4 regions of the Halomonas qaidamensis genome follow, and region 3 is predicted to be linked to each of the others. Evidence: predicted binding sites of a transcription regulator. Region 3 holds the regulator's gene; each other region holds the start of a gene.

Region 1 (3,119 bases), 340 kb from region 3:
GCTTCGCGCACGGTGCTATCTTGCAAACCAACAATCTGTGCCGCCAATAAGCCAGCATTGGTCGCGCCCGCTTTACCAATCGCCAGTGTGCCAACAGCAATGCCGCCAGGCATCTGGGCGATGGAAAGCAGCGAATCTAGGCCTTTCAGCGCTTTAGATTCCACCGGCACGCCTAGCACCGGCAGCGCCGTTTGAGAGGCCACCATGCCGGGCAAGTGGGCAGCACCGCCAGCGCCAGCCACAATCACTTGCAGGCCGCGTTCAGCAGCGCTTTTAGCATAGTCGAACAGCAAGTCAGGGGTACGATGGGCAGAGACAACGCGGGTTTCATAAGGAACACCTAGCCGCTCTAGCATCGCCACTGCGTGCTCCATGACGGGCCAATCAGATTTCGACCCCATGATCACGCCCACTTTAGGTGCGCTGTTCGACATGCAAAAACTCCTCGGCCAAAGGCCTACGAAAGCAATAAAGCGTTTAACAAGCCGCTAACCACAGGCGGCTTACCAGGAAATTAGAAGGCGCATAGTCTACCAGAGCGTGTGCTTTTGGGCGCGTTTGTAAATAGATCGAAATTTTAATCAAAGTAGCATTGAAAAGCGCGCGACTTGGCGGCATTGTGTGATTGTCATTTCAGACTGATGGAGTCCCATGAGTACGGCATACTCAACTGCTCACGCAGACACGCTAGATCCTCCGCGAAGCAGCCCTGACCTCGATGTCAGGGATTTAGAAAAACGTACGCGCCTTATGCGTATCATTACCCGCCTGATCGCCGTATCAGATTTGGGAAGCCGCGAAATCGCCCGCCGGGCGGGGCTTCCAGTGCAAAAGATCAGCGACCTACTCGCCGGAAGGCTAGAGCATTTAGGCATTGACGAACTCAATGTCTTACGTCGCACTCTAGAACTGGAGACGCCATAGCAACAGTTGCTACCTAACGTCACTATTTACCCCATATTTATCTTTTATTTACTATCAGGCTGGCCCATGGGCTAGCCTGTTTTCGTTTTAAAACAGTTCGTTAGCGCTCTAAGATTAAGGGAGCATTAAGAAACCTGCGCTAACCCATTGACACGCATCAATTTTTTATACTACCAAAGGCGTAACCTTAGCGTATCCACTTCATTCGCCTGCAACAACGACGTTTTATTAGCGACGTTGGTAACAGCGACATTTTTATTAGCTAAGGAGGCGTTATGGACGCCATACGCCGGTCGTTACTAGGCCAGCTGGCCCGCCTAAGTGCAGGCGCTGCCCTAGTACCGTTTTCCAGCCTTGCCAGCGCAGGCATCAATCAGCAGCCTGTTCGTCGCGAAGGCGACCCCACCAAACGTTATGGCATGTTGATTGATCTGCGCCAGTGTATCGGCTGCCAGGCCTGCACCGTGTCGTGTCATATCGAAAACGCCGCGCCGTTAGGCCAATTTCGTACCACAGTTGCCCAGTATGAAGTGCAGCATCAAGAGAGTGGTGAGCTAGCTACGTTTATGCTGCCCCGGCTGTGCAATCACTGCGAAAACCCACCCTGCGTGCCAGTTTGTCCCGTTGAAGCGACCTACCAACAGCAAGATGGCATCGTTGTGGTGGATAGCGACCGCTGTGTCGGCTGTGCGTACTGCGTTAACGCCTGCCCCTACGATGCACGCTTTATTAACGAACGCACTCAAACCGCCGACAAATGCACGTTCTGTGCCCATCGTCTAGAAGCTGGGCTGCTACCCGCCTGTGTTGAAAGCTGCGTAGGCGGCGCGCGGATTATCGGCGACATGCGCAATCCAGACAGCCAAATCAGCCGTCTGATCAACGAGCATCGCGACGCCCTTATGGTGCTACAGCCAGAAAAAAACACCCTCCCCCAGGTGTTCTATTTAGGTATGGACGAACGATTCACCACACGCCCCGTGGCAGAACCCGTGGCGCTTGAAGTGCTCGACCCCCACGGCCAGGAGATGGGCTATGAATTCCACCATTGAATTACTCGCACCCCGTTACGACATCGCCTGGTATCCCTGGGCGGTACAGTACTTTTTTATGATCGCAGTCTCCTACGCGAGCCTATGGCTAGCAGCCCCGGCATTAATCTTTGGCAAAAAAGCCTGGCTGCCCACCGCACGTCTAGCGCTCATCGCCTGCGTCAGCACAACGTTAGTCGCACCGGTGGCTCTATTAGCAGACCTGCACCAGCCACTGCGCTTCTGGCACTTCTACGCCTATGCCAACACTCACTCGTGGATGTCGATTGGCAGCGTGGTACTGCCGCTCTATCTGATCAGCGTCTTAGGCTTCGCCTGGCTGGCCTGGCGTCCCGCACTGCAAGCTCGGCAACAGACAGCGGGGTTCAGCGGGTTGATCGCCAAGTGGCTGAGCATGGGCAGTGGTTCAACGCCCAAAGTACTGGTGGCAATAGTGGGGTTAGCCGCCTTGTTACTGTCTAGCGGCATCATGCTCTATACCGGCGCGGAACTGGCTATCGTCAAAGCTCGCCCCTTATGGAACACGATTTGGCTACCGCCCATGCTGGTCGCCACCGGATTTATCGCCGCCGCTGGGTTAGTACTGGTGTTAAACCGTGTGAGCGGTATCTGCTCATCCGCCACCACCCGGCAAATGCTCTATGTCCTGTTGGCCTTTTGTGCGCTGGCAGGGCTTATCGCGCTTAGCTGGCTATTAGATGGCCTGAATGCCCACGTTGGCTCAGTAGCGGCGGCGCTGGAGTCTGTCCGTTACAGCCCCTCTTGGCGCAGTACCGCACTGTGGGGTGGCATTACCAGCGTTGCGCTATTTGCCAGCATTGTGTTTCTGCTAACACGCACATCAAAGCGCCAGCCAGCACTGTTTGCCTGGGCATGGTTACTGGGGCTGGTGGCCATTCATATGGGCTGGATGTTCCGCTGGGTAGTGCTGATGGATGTTCAACACGTAGCCCGCAACAGTGCAGGTTTCCACCACTACGGCATTCCTGCTGGCTCTTCCGGCATCTTAGGCATTGTCGGCACCTTTGGGCTGTGGCTGGCGGCCATTTTACTGATCGACCTATTACTTCCGTGGCGAAAGGCCCAACAAGGTGGCCAGCTATCCGCCAACGACCAAGACGCGTCTCGCGCCCCACTTACTGC
Region 2 (3,119 bases), 1.2 Mb from region 3:
ATCAAACGCCATGGCGAGATTGCGGATCATTAACCGGCCCGCCGGCAACACCTCGATTTCATCGTTGCGCAAGGCAATCAAGCCATCGTCGGCCATCTCTTCCAGCTCCTTCAATGCCTTGGCGAAGTAACTGCCAAACTCAATGCCGTGGCGAGCCTCGATAGCAGCGAACTCAAGATGGCCGTGACACATCAGGGTATTGATGACATCACGACGTAGGATGTCGTCATCGCTGAGGCGATAGCCACGGAAGACCGGTAAACGCCCCTCGTCCAGTCGGTGCTGGTACTGGGCCGTCTCTTTCACGTTTTGACTGTAGGTATCCCCCACCTTGCCGATGGAGGTGATGCCTAACCCAATCATGTCGCAGTCGGCGTGGGTCGAATAGCCCTGAAAGTTACGCTGCAACGTGCCATTTTCACGGGCCACGCTCAGCTCGTCATCCGGCAAAGCGAAGTGGTCCATACCGATGTAGACGTAACCAGCAGCGGTCAGGCGATTAATCGTTAGCTCCAACAGCTCCAGCTTGCGCTCTGGCGGCGGCATATCCTCAGGGCGGATCAATCGCTGAGCCTTGAACAATTCCGGTAAATGAGCGTAGCTATAAGCGGCTATGCGATCTGGCTGTAGGTCAATAATCTTGCTCAGCGTGGTATCAAAACTGGCCACCGTCTGTAGCGGTAGGCCATAGATCAAATCCACACTGACTGATTCAAAGCCAGCGTCACGGGCGGCCTTAACCAGCGAGACCACCTGCTCTTCACTCTGCACGCGGTTGACCGCTTGCTGCACCTCGTGATCGAAATCCTGCACACCGAAGCTCAACCGATTGAACCCTAGTGCGAACAGTTCATACACCTGCTCGGGGGTTACTGTGCGCGGGTCTACTTCTAGCGAAAACTCGCGCTCTTCAGGCGCGGCAAAATGAAAGGCATCATCCAATGTCGCCATCAACTCGCCCAACTGAGCGTTACTCAGATAAGTGGGCGTGCCGCCCCCTAGGTGAAGCTGCGTCATTCGTCGCGTGCTATCGAACAGCGCTCCTTGAACGCTAATCTCCTGCCTTAGCCACTGAAGATACTCCGCTGCCCGCTCGGTGTTATGAGTAATGATTTTATTGCAGGCGCAGTAGTAGCACAGGCTTTTGCAGAACGGGATATGTACATAAACCGACAGTGGCTTTGGTTCTTCAGCCTGATTACTGCGCTCGGCGGCGCTGCGATAGTCATCCTCGGCAAACGCCGCATGAAACTGTGGCGCCGTCGGGTAGGAGGTGTAGCGGGGTCCTGGCCGGTCATACTTTTCTACCAGGGGGCGGTTGAACAACGGCTCGTCTTGCATAATTAACGGGGTCTCTAGCGGTAGGCGCAGCAAGCGCTGGTTAATATTCATACGGTATACGTTTTTAAAAAAACCTGCATCCATCGCATGGCCCTGCGGCGTTCCGTCCCCTTTGAAAGCATTCTCATAATGACCTGAGTCAAAGGGAGGCAAACAATAGGCGACTACTATGCTCAGGTTTTCATCTTAAGGAGTCTTCGCAATGGAGCTTGTATGCCCTGCTGGCAACTTGCCTGCCTTGAAGCGTGCGGTGGATGAAGGAGCCGATGCCGTTTACTTCGGTTTTCAAAATGCGACGAACGCGCGCCAGTTTGCTGGGCTAAATTTCACCGACAAGCGCGCCCGCGAAGGGATCGACTACGCCCATCAACGCGGCAAACGAATACTTTGCGCGATTAACACCTACCCCCAACCCGATGGCTGGCAACAGTGGACCCGCGCCGTGGATCAGGCGGCCGACCTAGGCGTCGATGCTTTAATTCTAGCCGATATGGGGCTACTTGATTACGCTGCCCAGCGCCACCCTAACGTGGCTCGACACCTGTCGGTACAAGGGTCGGCAACCAGCCATGAAGCACTACGTTTCTACCATGACCACTTTGGCATCACGCGTGCCGTATTGCCCCGAGTGTTATCTATCACCCAGGTACGTGACTTAGCCAAGCAAACGCCAGTGGAACTCGAAGTGTTTGCCTTTGGTAGCTTATGCATTATGGCGGAAGGCCGCTGCTACCTCTCTTCCTACCTCACCGGCGATTCACCCAACACGCGAGGCGTCTGCTCACCTGCGGCGCATGTTCGCTGGGAAGAGACGCCCCAAGGTCTAGAATCGCGGCTTAACAATGTGCTTATTGACCGCTACGCGGAAGGTGAACGCGCAGGCTACCCCACCCTGTGCAAAGGCCGCTTTGAGGTGGGCGGTGAGACCTATCACGCCATTGAAGAACCCACTAGCCTCAACACCCTGGAACTGTTGCCCGAATTGCGTGAACTGGGTATTAGCGCAGTTAAAATTGAAGGCCGCCAGCGCAGTCCCGCGTATGTGTCTAAAGTAGCCGGCATTTGGCGTCAGGCACTGGACCGTCTTGAAGATGCGCCTGGACGCTTTCAACCAGAACATGCCTGGATGGCTGGCCTTGCCGAGCTTTCCGAAGGTGCTACCACTACCTTAGGCGCCTACGAGCGACGCTGGAAATAGGAGCTCTCCATGTCTACCCCGACTCTGCAACTGTCCCTGGGCCCGGTACTGTTCTACTGGACACGAGAGCGCTACGCCAATTTCTACCGCGAAGCAGCCGACTGGCCGGTGGAGATCGTTACCCTAGGCGAGACCGTCTGCTCCAGGCGTCGCGATATGAAACTGGACGACTGGCTTGGCATTGGGCGCGAGCTTACCCAAGCGGGCAAGCAAGTGGTGCTCGCCAGCCAAACATTGATTGAATCTGAGGCCGATTTGCGCGACTTGCGCAAGCTCTGCGACAACGGCGACTTCATCGTGGAAGCCAACGACCAAAGCGCCTTACAACGCCTTTCGTGTGCTGGGCTACCGTTTATCGCTGGGGCTGCGCTGAATCTTTATAACCCCGCAACGCTAGGCGTTATGAAGCGCACCGGGATGCAGCGCTGGCAAGCACCGGTAGAAATGTCTAAAAAGGACTTGGCCCAGCTGATCGCCGACTGCCATCAGGCAGGTGTCAGCCAGCCCTGCGAGGTGTTTGCCTACGGCCACTTGCCACTCGCCTGGTCATCACGCTGTTTTACCGCGCGACGCCATCAAA
Region 3 (3,119 bases):
GCGACCGTAGACGCTGGGCAGACTCTTCCTACGCTTGGCTTTTTCAGCCCTACATGGGGGAGGAGATGGTAGCGCTTGCTTGTCAGGTTAGCCCAGGCCAATCGCCCGTGGTTAGTGTAGCTGCGGTTATCTTTAGCCCGGGTAGAGTGCATACCAGCCAAGCTTGGGTGGCAACCTTGGCAGATGAGCGAAGCAACAGCGCTACGCTGCGGCGACACCAGCAGCTGTATGCGACTGACAAAGTGCTCATGCCTAACGCCGAGCATCTTGGGGCGTTGGCTGAATTTATTGGTAATCGGCCGCTAATTGGTTGGCAGTTAGAGCACTCGTTGGAACATCTAAACCATCTGTTCAAAGTAGGGATAGGATTTGGTTTGCCTAACGCCCAGGTCGATGTTGGAAAGCTGCACTATCGCCAGTTACGCCGGCTACATCCTCAGAGTGAGATGCGTAGTCAGATTGCAGAAGCATTAGCTTGCTGGCAAATGCCAGTTTTCCAATGGATCGGCGTATTGGGGGATGCAACGGCGAGTGCTCTTTTGTATCTACGTTTGCAACGTGAGGCAGCTCGGCACGTTTAGCGTATTATTCCTATTAACGTTGAATTAGCCCGTTTATGTTGGGTGCAGGGAACGAGTATTGTTAGAATGCCCGCTGCTTCTTCTACCATCGGCAGTGCCCACATTATGCTATCACCTGATTATTTTGATCCCGCAGCGTCTGAAAATACTTCTGCAGACAAGTGTTCTGTTGATCACCTTCAGGCGCAGTCCGACCATCACGATGCTAAGCAGAAGCGTGAATTCAATAAGCTGCAAAAGCGCTTACGGCGAGAAGTCGGCAATGCCATTATTGACTATCAGATGATTGGTGAAGGTGACAAGGTGATGGTGTGCCTGTCTGGTGGCAAAGATAGCTATACGATGCTGGAAATACTGCTCAACCTACAGCGAAATGCACCGGTTAACTTCTCTTTGGTCGCTGTCAATATGGATCAAAAGCAGCCAGATTTTCCAGAGCATGTGCTGCCCCAGTATTTGGATAAATTGGGTGTTGAGTACCACATTCTAGAGCGTGATACGTATTCAGTGGTGAAAGAGAAAACCCCAGAGGGCAAAACGACCTGTGCGCTTTGTTCTCGATTAAGGCGTGGTTCACTTTATGGTTTTGCTGAAGAGATTGGTGCGACAAAAATTGCGTTAGGGCATCATCGTGAAGACATTTTGGAAACACTGTTTCTAAATATGTTCTTTGGAGGCACTTTAAAAGCAATGCCACCTAAGCTTTTGTCAGATGATGGCAAAAATATTGTCATTCGACCCCTTGCCTACTGCAAAGAGGCTGATATTGTGGAATTTTCCAGGCTAATGGAATTCCCCATTATTCCTTGTAACTTGTGTGGCTCTCAGCCCAATCTTCAGCGACAAATTGTAAAAGATATGTTGGCCGAATGGGATAAAAAGCACCCAGGGCGTCTAGAAAGCATGTTCAAAGCGGTGACCAATGTGGCGCCTTCACAGCTAGCAGATCGCCAGCTGTTTGACTTTACAGGGCTAGAAGCCAAGCAGGCGGCGCTGATGGAGCGCCGTATTCAAACGCTTAGCGTTGAGTCTTAGCGTAGAGCAGTCGGCTGCTCTTCTTCTTCAGCCAGTGTAATAAGACGCTGCATATCTAAAATATTAACCTCGCGCCCCGAAACTGCGACCACTTCTTGCTGTTGAAAGCGACTAAGAATTCGGCTGACCGTTTCTACCGCTAAGCCTAAGTAATTACCAATGTCTGCGCGGGACATAGAAAGCCTGAAGCTGTAAGGCGAGTACCCGCGCCGGCGAAAACGGTCTGAAAGCGTGACTAAAAAGCTGGCCAAGCGCTGATCGGCAGTTTTGCGTGATAACAAGCGCATCATGCGCCGATCGTCTCGCAGCTCTTTACTCATACTGCGATATAGCTGTCCACGCAGTTCCGGAAGTTCTTCAGAAAGTAGATCCAAACGATCAAACGGAATTTCGCACACTGTGGTAGTTTCCAGGGCAATCACGCTACCGGGGTAGTGCTCTTCATCGATGCCGTCCAATCCGACCAGTTCACTGGGCAGGTAGAAATTTGTCAGTTGATCGTTGCCATTACCTTCGCTGGTCACCTGTTTTAGACTGCCTGAGCGAACGGCATACACACTGGTAAAACGGTCGCCCTGACGAAACAGTGGCTCGCCTTTTTTGAGTGGTGCACGGCGACGGATGATCGCATCAAACTGGCTCATGTCTTCAAGTTCTAATGCGAGCGGTAGACACAGTGAGCTTAAGCTACAAGTTTGGCAGCGTGCTTCTTGCAACAGTGAGCGTCGTTGGCTGACGGGGTGTGGCATATCATTCTCCCTTTCTCGTTAGCCATGATAGGCCCTGGGGCAAGACGTCTCAAGAAGCTTACACAATCTTTGAGTAGCGTTGGGTCGACTGATCCGCGAGGCGAGCATCAAAGGCCATTGCTAGATGGCGAATCAACAGCCGACCAATAGGGGTGGCGCTAATCATTTGCTGATGAAAAGTGACTAATCCATCTTGTTCAGCGTTACGCAGCTGTTCAAGAGCAGTGGAAAAATAGTCGCTAGCATCAATGTTCCAACGCTTTCCTATGGCTGCTAAATCAATGCACATATCGCACATTAGCCGCTCAATGACGTCTCTGCGTATTAGGTCGTCCTTATTTAACCTTAATCCTTTGACGGTTGCCAGCCTACCTTGATCTAAAGATGTTTCGTATTGATCAAGCTGAGTCGGATTTTGTGCGTAAACATCGTCAATCCGTGAAATGGCGGAGACGCCTAATCCAACTAAATCGCACTGTGCATGGCTAGAGTAACCCTGAAAATTGCGCTGCAAGGTTCCGTTGCGCTGAGCAATTGCAAGACTATCATCTGGGCGCGCAAAGTGATCCATCCCGATATGCACATAGCCTGCGTTAGTTAGCATCTCAATGGTGGTATGCAATATTGCCAGCTTCTCGTCAGCGTTGGGGAGGTCTGCTTCATTGATACGTCGCTGAGGGGCAAAACGGGTGGGCATATGGGCATAGTTAAATACTGACAGGCGGGCAGGATTTAATTCGATAATCTGGCCCAG
Region 4 (3,119 bases), 1.0 Mb from region 3:
GCCAGCCACGCACGGGATCGTAGCCCAATACTTCACCGACAAACTGTTGGTGGACACCGATAGAGCTGCCCTGCTCATAGCTCTGAAATTCATCGTGTACATGGCGCCGATAGAAGCCTTCGGTGTACCCCCTGTTGGCTAGGTTTTCAAGCTCATCCATTAGCCCCATATTAAAGGGGCGGCCAGCCACGGCATCGTCAATTGCTCGGCGGTAAACCTGCGCGGTACGCGCAACGTAGTAGTGGGACTTTGTCCGCCCTTCGATCTTTAGCGATGCCACACCCATTTCTGTCAGGCGCGCTACGTGCTGTACCGCACGCAGATCCTTCGAGTTCATAATGTAGGTGCCGTGTTCATCTTCGTACACCGGCATTAATTTACCGGGGCGGGTAACGTCTTCAATTAGCGCCGAGAGCTCGTCTTGGTCGGCGGCAGACGTGCTAACACCGGCAGGTATCAGGTCGCCTGTCTCATCTTGGGTAGCCGCTATCGTGTTGTACTTCCAACGGCATGCATTGGTGCAGGTACCTTGATTGGGGTCGCGGTGGTTAAAATAGCCCGATAGCAGGCAGCGCCCAGAATAAGCGATACATAGCGCACCGTGAACAAAGGTTTCGATCTCTAGGCCAGGGCACTCGGCACGAATTTCACCTATTTCTTCAAGGGATAACTCCCGAGATAAAATAATGCGGCTGATACCTTGGCGCTGCCAGAATTGCGCAGCGGCCCAGTTCACCACGTTAGATTGCACCGAAAGATGGATCTCTTGATCCGGCCAGCGATCGCGAATCATCATAATCAGTCCCGGGTCTGACATGATCAGCGCATCCGGCCCCGCCTCAATGACTGGCTCCATATCCCGCAGGTACGTTTTCAATTTGCTGTTATGTGGGGCAATGTTAGAAGCAACGTAGAACTTCTTGCCTCGCGCGTGGGCGTAGTCAATACCACGATGCAAATTATCGACTTTAAAATCGTTGTTGCGCACCCGAAGTGAATAGCGAGGTTGACCTGCGTACACCGCATCAGCCCCATAGGCAAACGCGTAACGCATATTTTTAAAAGTACCGGCAGGCGAGAGTAATTCAGGAGCTTGCATAGATAGTCACCGTTGTCAGGACGATGGCGCAGGAGCGCTTATGATGAGAGTGGCGGATTATAACCAGCTCAAGCCCTCTGTCTTGCCCAGCTACCAACTTTGATGATCCAGATCAAAAAGTAGCCGTAATCAGTTGTTTGATAACCCTTAGAGGTAACAACGCTGTTGCTCACCCAGCGGCCAACACGTTTACGCAGTTGGGCGACGCTTCAGCGTCGTACGGCGGTCATGGTAGGCAATCGCTAGCCCGCTGCCCATAATCAGCGCACTGCCCACCCATACCCATAGGTCAGGCAGTTCTCCCCAGAACCACCAACCCAACAGTACCGCCCACAGCATGGCCGTGTAATCAAACGGTGCTGCAATAGCCGCTGGGGCAAAGCGAAAGGCTAGGGTAATAAATGCGGTGGCTCCGATACCTAATACACCGGCGGCTAAAAAACCCAACCAGTGCCAGGGCTGCGGGGTCTGCCACACCCAGGGCAAGCTAATAGTTGTCAGTAAAAAAGGTACTAACGTCATATAAAATACCATTGCCCATAGGTGCTCCCGAGCGCCATAGCGACGCGCAGTAATCATCAGCAATGCATAGAAAACTGCCGCCCCCAGAAGGGTCAGCGCGCCCACCTGAAACGCGCCACCACCTGGGCGAACCACAATTAATACACCAACAAAACCAACTAACGATGCTATCAGTACCGGTGAATCAATACGCTCACCAAGCAGCGGCACCGACAGCAGCGTGACAAACAGCGGCGCTACAAATGCAATCGCTGTGGCTTCGGCAAGCGGCATCAGCGTTAGCCCCCAAACAAAGCAGACCATGGTGGCAGTGTAAATTACCCCTCTTAACAAATGCACACGAGGCCGCGCGGTACGCAGCTTGCGTAATCCACCTGAGAAATAAGCCAAGAGTGCAATTAACGGTAATGACACTACGGTACGAAAGAAAATAATCTGTAACGGCGAATGCACTTCACCTAGCCATTTCGACACCGCATCACCCAACGCTAAGAACAGCACCCCCAAGCACATACAGAGAATGCCTTTTAACGACGTAGTCACGATGCTCTCCTTACTTTCCGGACACTATCTAGCGGAATTCAACACTAATAAAAAACCCCGCCAATGGGACACTGGCGGGGTCGCGATTGTCGTGTGGCTTTATAAGCTTGCGTTGACCACCATGCACTCCATACCCTGCGCCTTTAACGACCTACAGGCACGCCTTGCACGCGGTTCATCCAGTGCCACGACCCTAGCGCGGAATACTGTTGTTTGGCCCTCTAGCGCATCGATAGCAACACGTCCACCCACTTCATGGGGTAGTCGTTGAGCTGCTTGACGAGCCAGTTGCTCAGCGCGTGCCGCTTGGCTAAAAGCCCCTACCTGAATGCCCCAGCTATCTGAGGAGATTGCTCCCTGGGGCACTCCGGCAAGCTCTCGCTCACGTTCAAGAAAAGCAGCAAGTGGGTCTGGGGCATTGGTTGTAGATGCTTCCGCCGCTTCTTCCATTGAGCGTGAAAGGCGCTCTTCAACTTCGACAGACGGCGTAGAAGAAGCTGGTAAAGGGGACAACCTGGTCGCGGTTAAATCATTCCTAGTAGTGCCGTCACTCGCCAGTACGGGACGACTAGCTGCAGGTGGCGTTGTTACAGGCCGAGAAAGGGGGCGAGCAACAGGACCAGAAAAAGCCATATATTCGCTAGAAAAATTGGTATTCGCCAGCCATGTCTGCTGGTCTCGTAGGGCTGCACGTGCAAAGCTACGGTCTAATAGGTTAGCCATATGAGTATCTCGAGACGCCCCACTAAAGCCCCCCATTACAATTCCCACCAAACGACGACCGTCGTGAACAGCCGTTGTCGCCACGTTAAAACCCGATGCACGGATAAAGCCGGTTTTAAGGCCATCTGCCCCTGGGTAGTTTTTCACTAAACGGTTATGGCTGGTATGGCGGGTACCGCGATAAGTAAATTCTTGCAGCCCAAAATAGTGATAGTACTGAGGAAAGTCTTTC

Evidence for each region. Region 3 encodes FNR, which switches genes on or off when oxygen is low (the NO sensors DNR and NnrR bind a similar motif). Its sites were predicted from a motif close to TTGATNTANATCAA; they were not measured.
Region 1: the regulator FNR is predicted to act here: its motif matches at 1,072-1,085, upstream of dsrO (sulfate reduction electron transfer complex DsrMKJOP subunit DsrO).
Region 2: the regulator FNR is predicted to act here: its motif matches at 1,471-1,484, upstream of hemN (oxygen-independent coproporphyrinogen III oxidase).
Region 4: the regulator FNR is predicted to act here: its motif matches at 1,202-1,215, upstream of trhP (prephenate-dependent tRNA uridine(34) hydroxylase TrhP).

The regions. Positions count from the first base shown of each region.
Region 1 is NZ_CP080627.1:2,652,749-2,655,867, forward strand. It holds gene purE (5-(carboxyamino)imidazole ribonucleotide mutase) at 1-434, opposite strand, end outside; gene K1Y77_RS12035 (XRE family transcriptional regulator) at 652-924, shown strand; gene dsrO (sulfate reduction electron transfer complex DsrMKJOP subunit DsrO) at 1,200-1,976, shown strand; gene nrfD (NrfD/PsrC family molybdoenzyme membrane anchor subunit) at 1,960-3,119, shown strand, end outside.
Region 2 is NZ_CP080627.1:370,455-373,573, reverse strand. It holds gene hemN (oxygen-independent coproporphyrinogen III oxidase) at 1-1,341, opposite strand, end outside; gene ubiU (ubiquinone anaerobic biosynthesis protein UbiU) at 1,544-2,539, shown strand; gene K1Y77_RS01820 (U32 family peptidase) at 2,549-3,119, shown strand, end outside.
Region 3 is NZ_CP080627.1:2,989,560-2,992,678, reverse strand. It holds gene K1Y77_RS13565 (3'-5' exonuclease family protein) at 1-581, shown strand, start outside; gene ttcA (tRNA 2-thiocytidine(32) synthetase TtcA) at 648-1,616, shown strand; gene fnr (fumarate/nitrate reduction transcriptional regulator Fnr) at 1,613-2,365, opposite strand; gene hemN (oxygen-independent coproporphyrinogen III oxidase) at 2,424-3,119, opposite strand, start outside.
Region 4 is NZ_CP080627.1:215,684-218,802, reverse strand. It holds gene trhP (prephenate-dependent tRNA uridine(34) hydroxylase TrhP) at 1-1,099, opposite strand, end outside; gene K1Y77_RS01050 (DMT family transporter) at 1,289-2,164, opposite strand; gene K1Y77_RS01045 (serine hydrolase) at 2,264-3,119, opposite strand, start outside.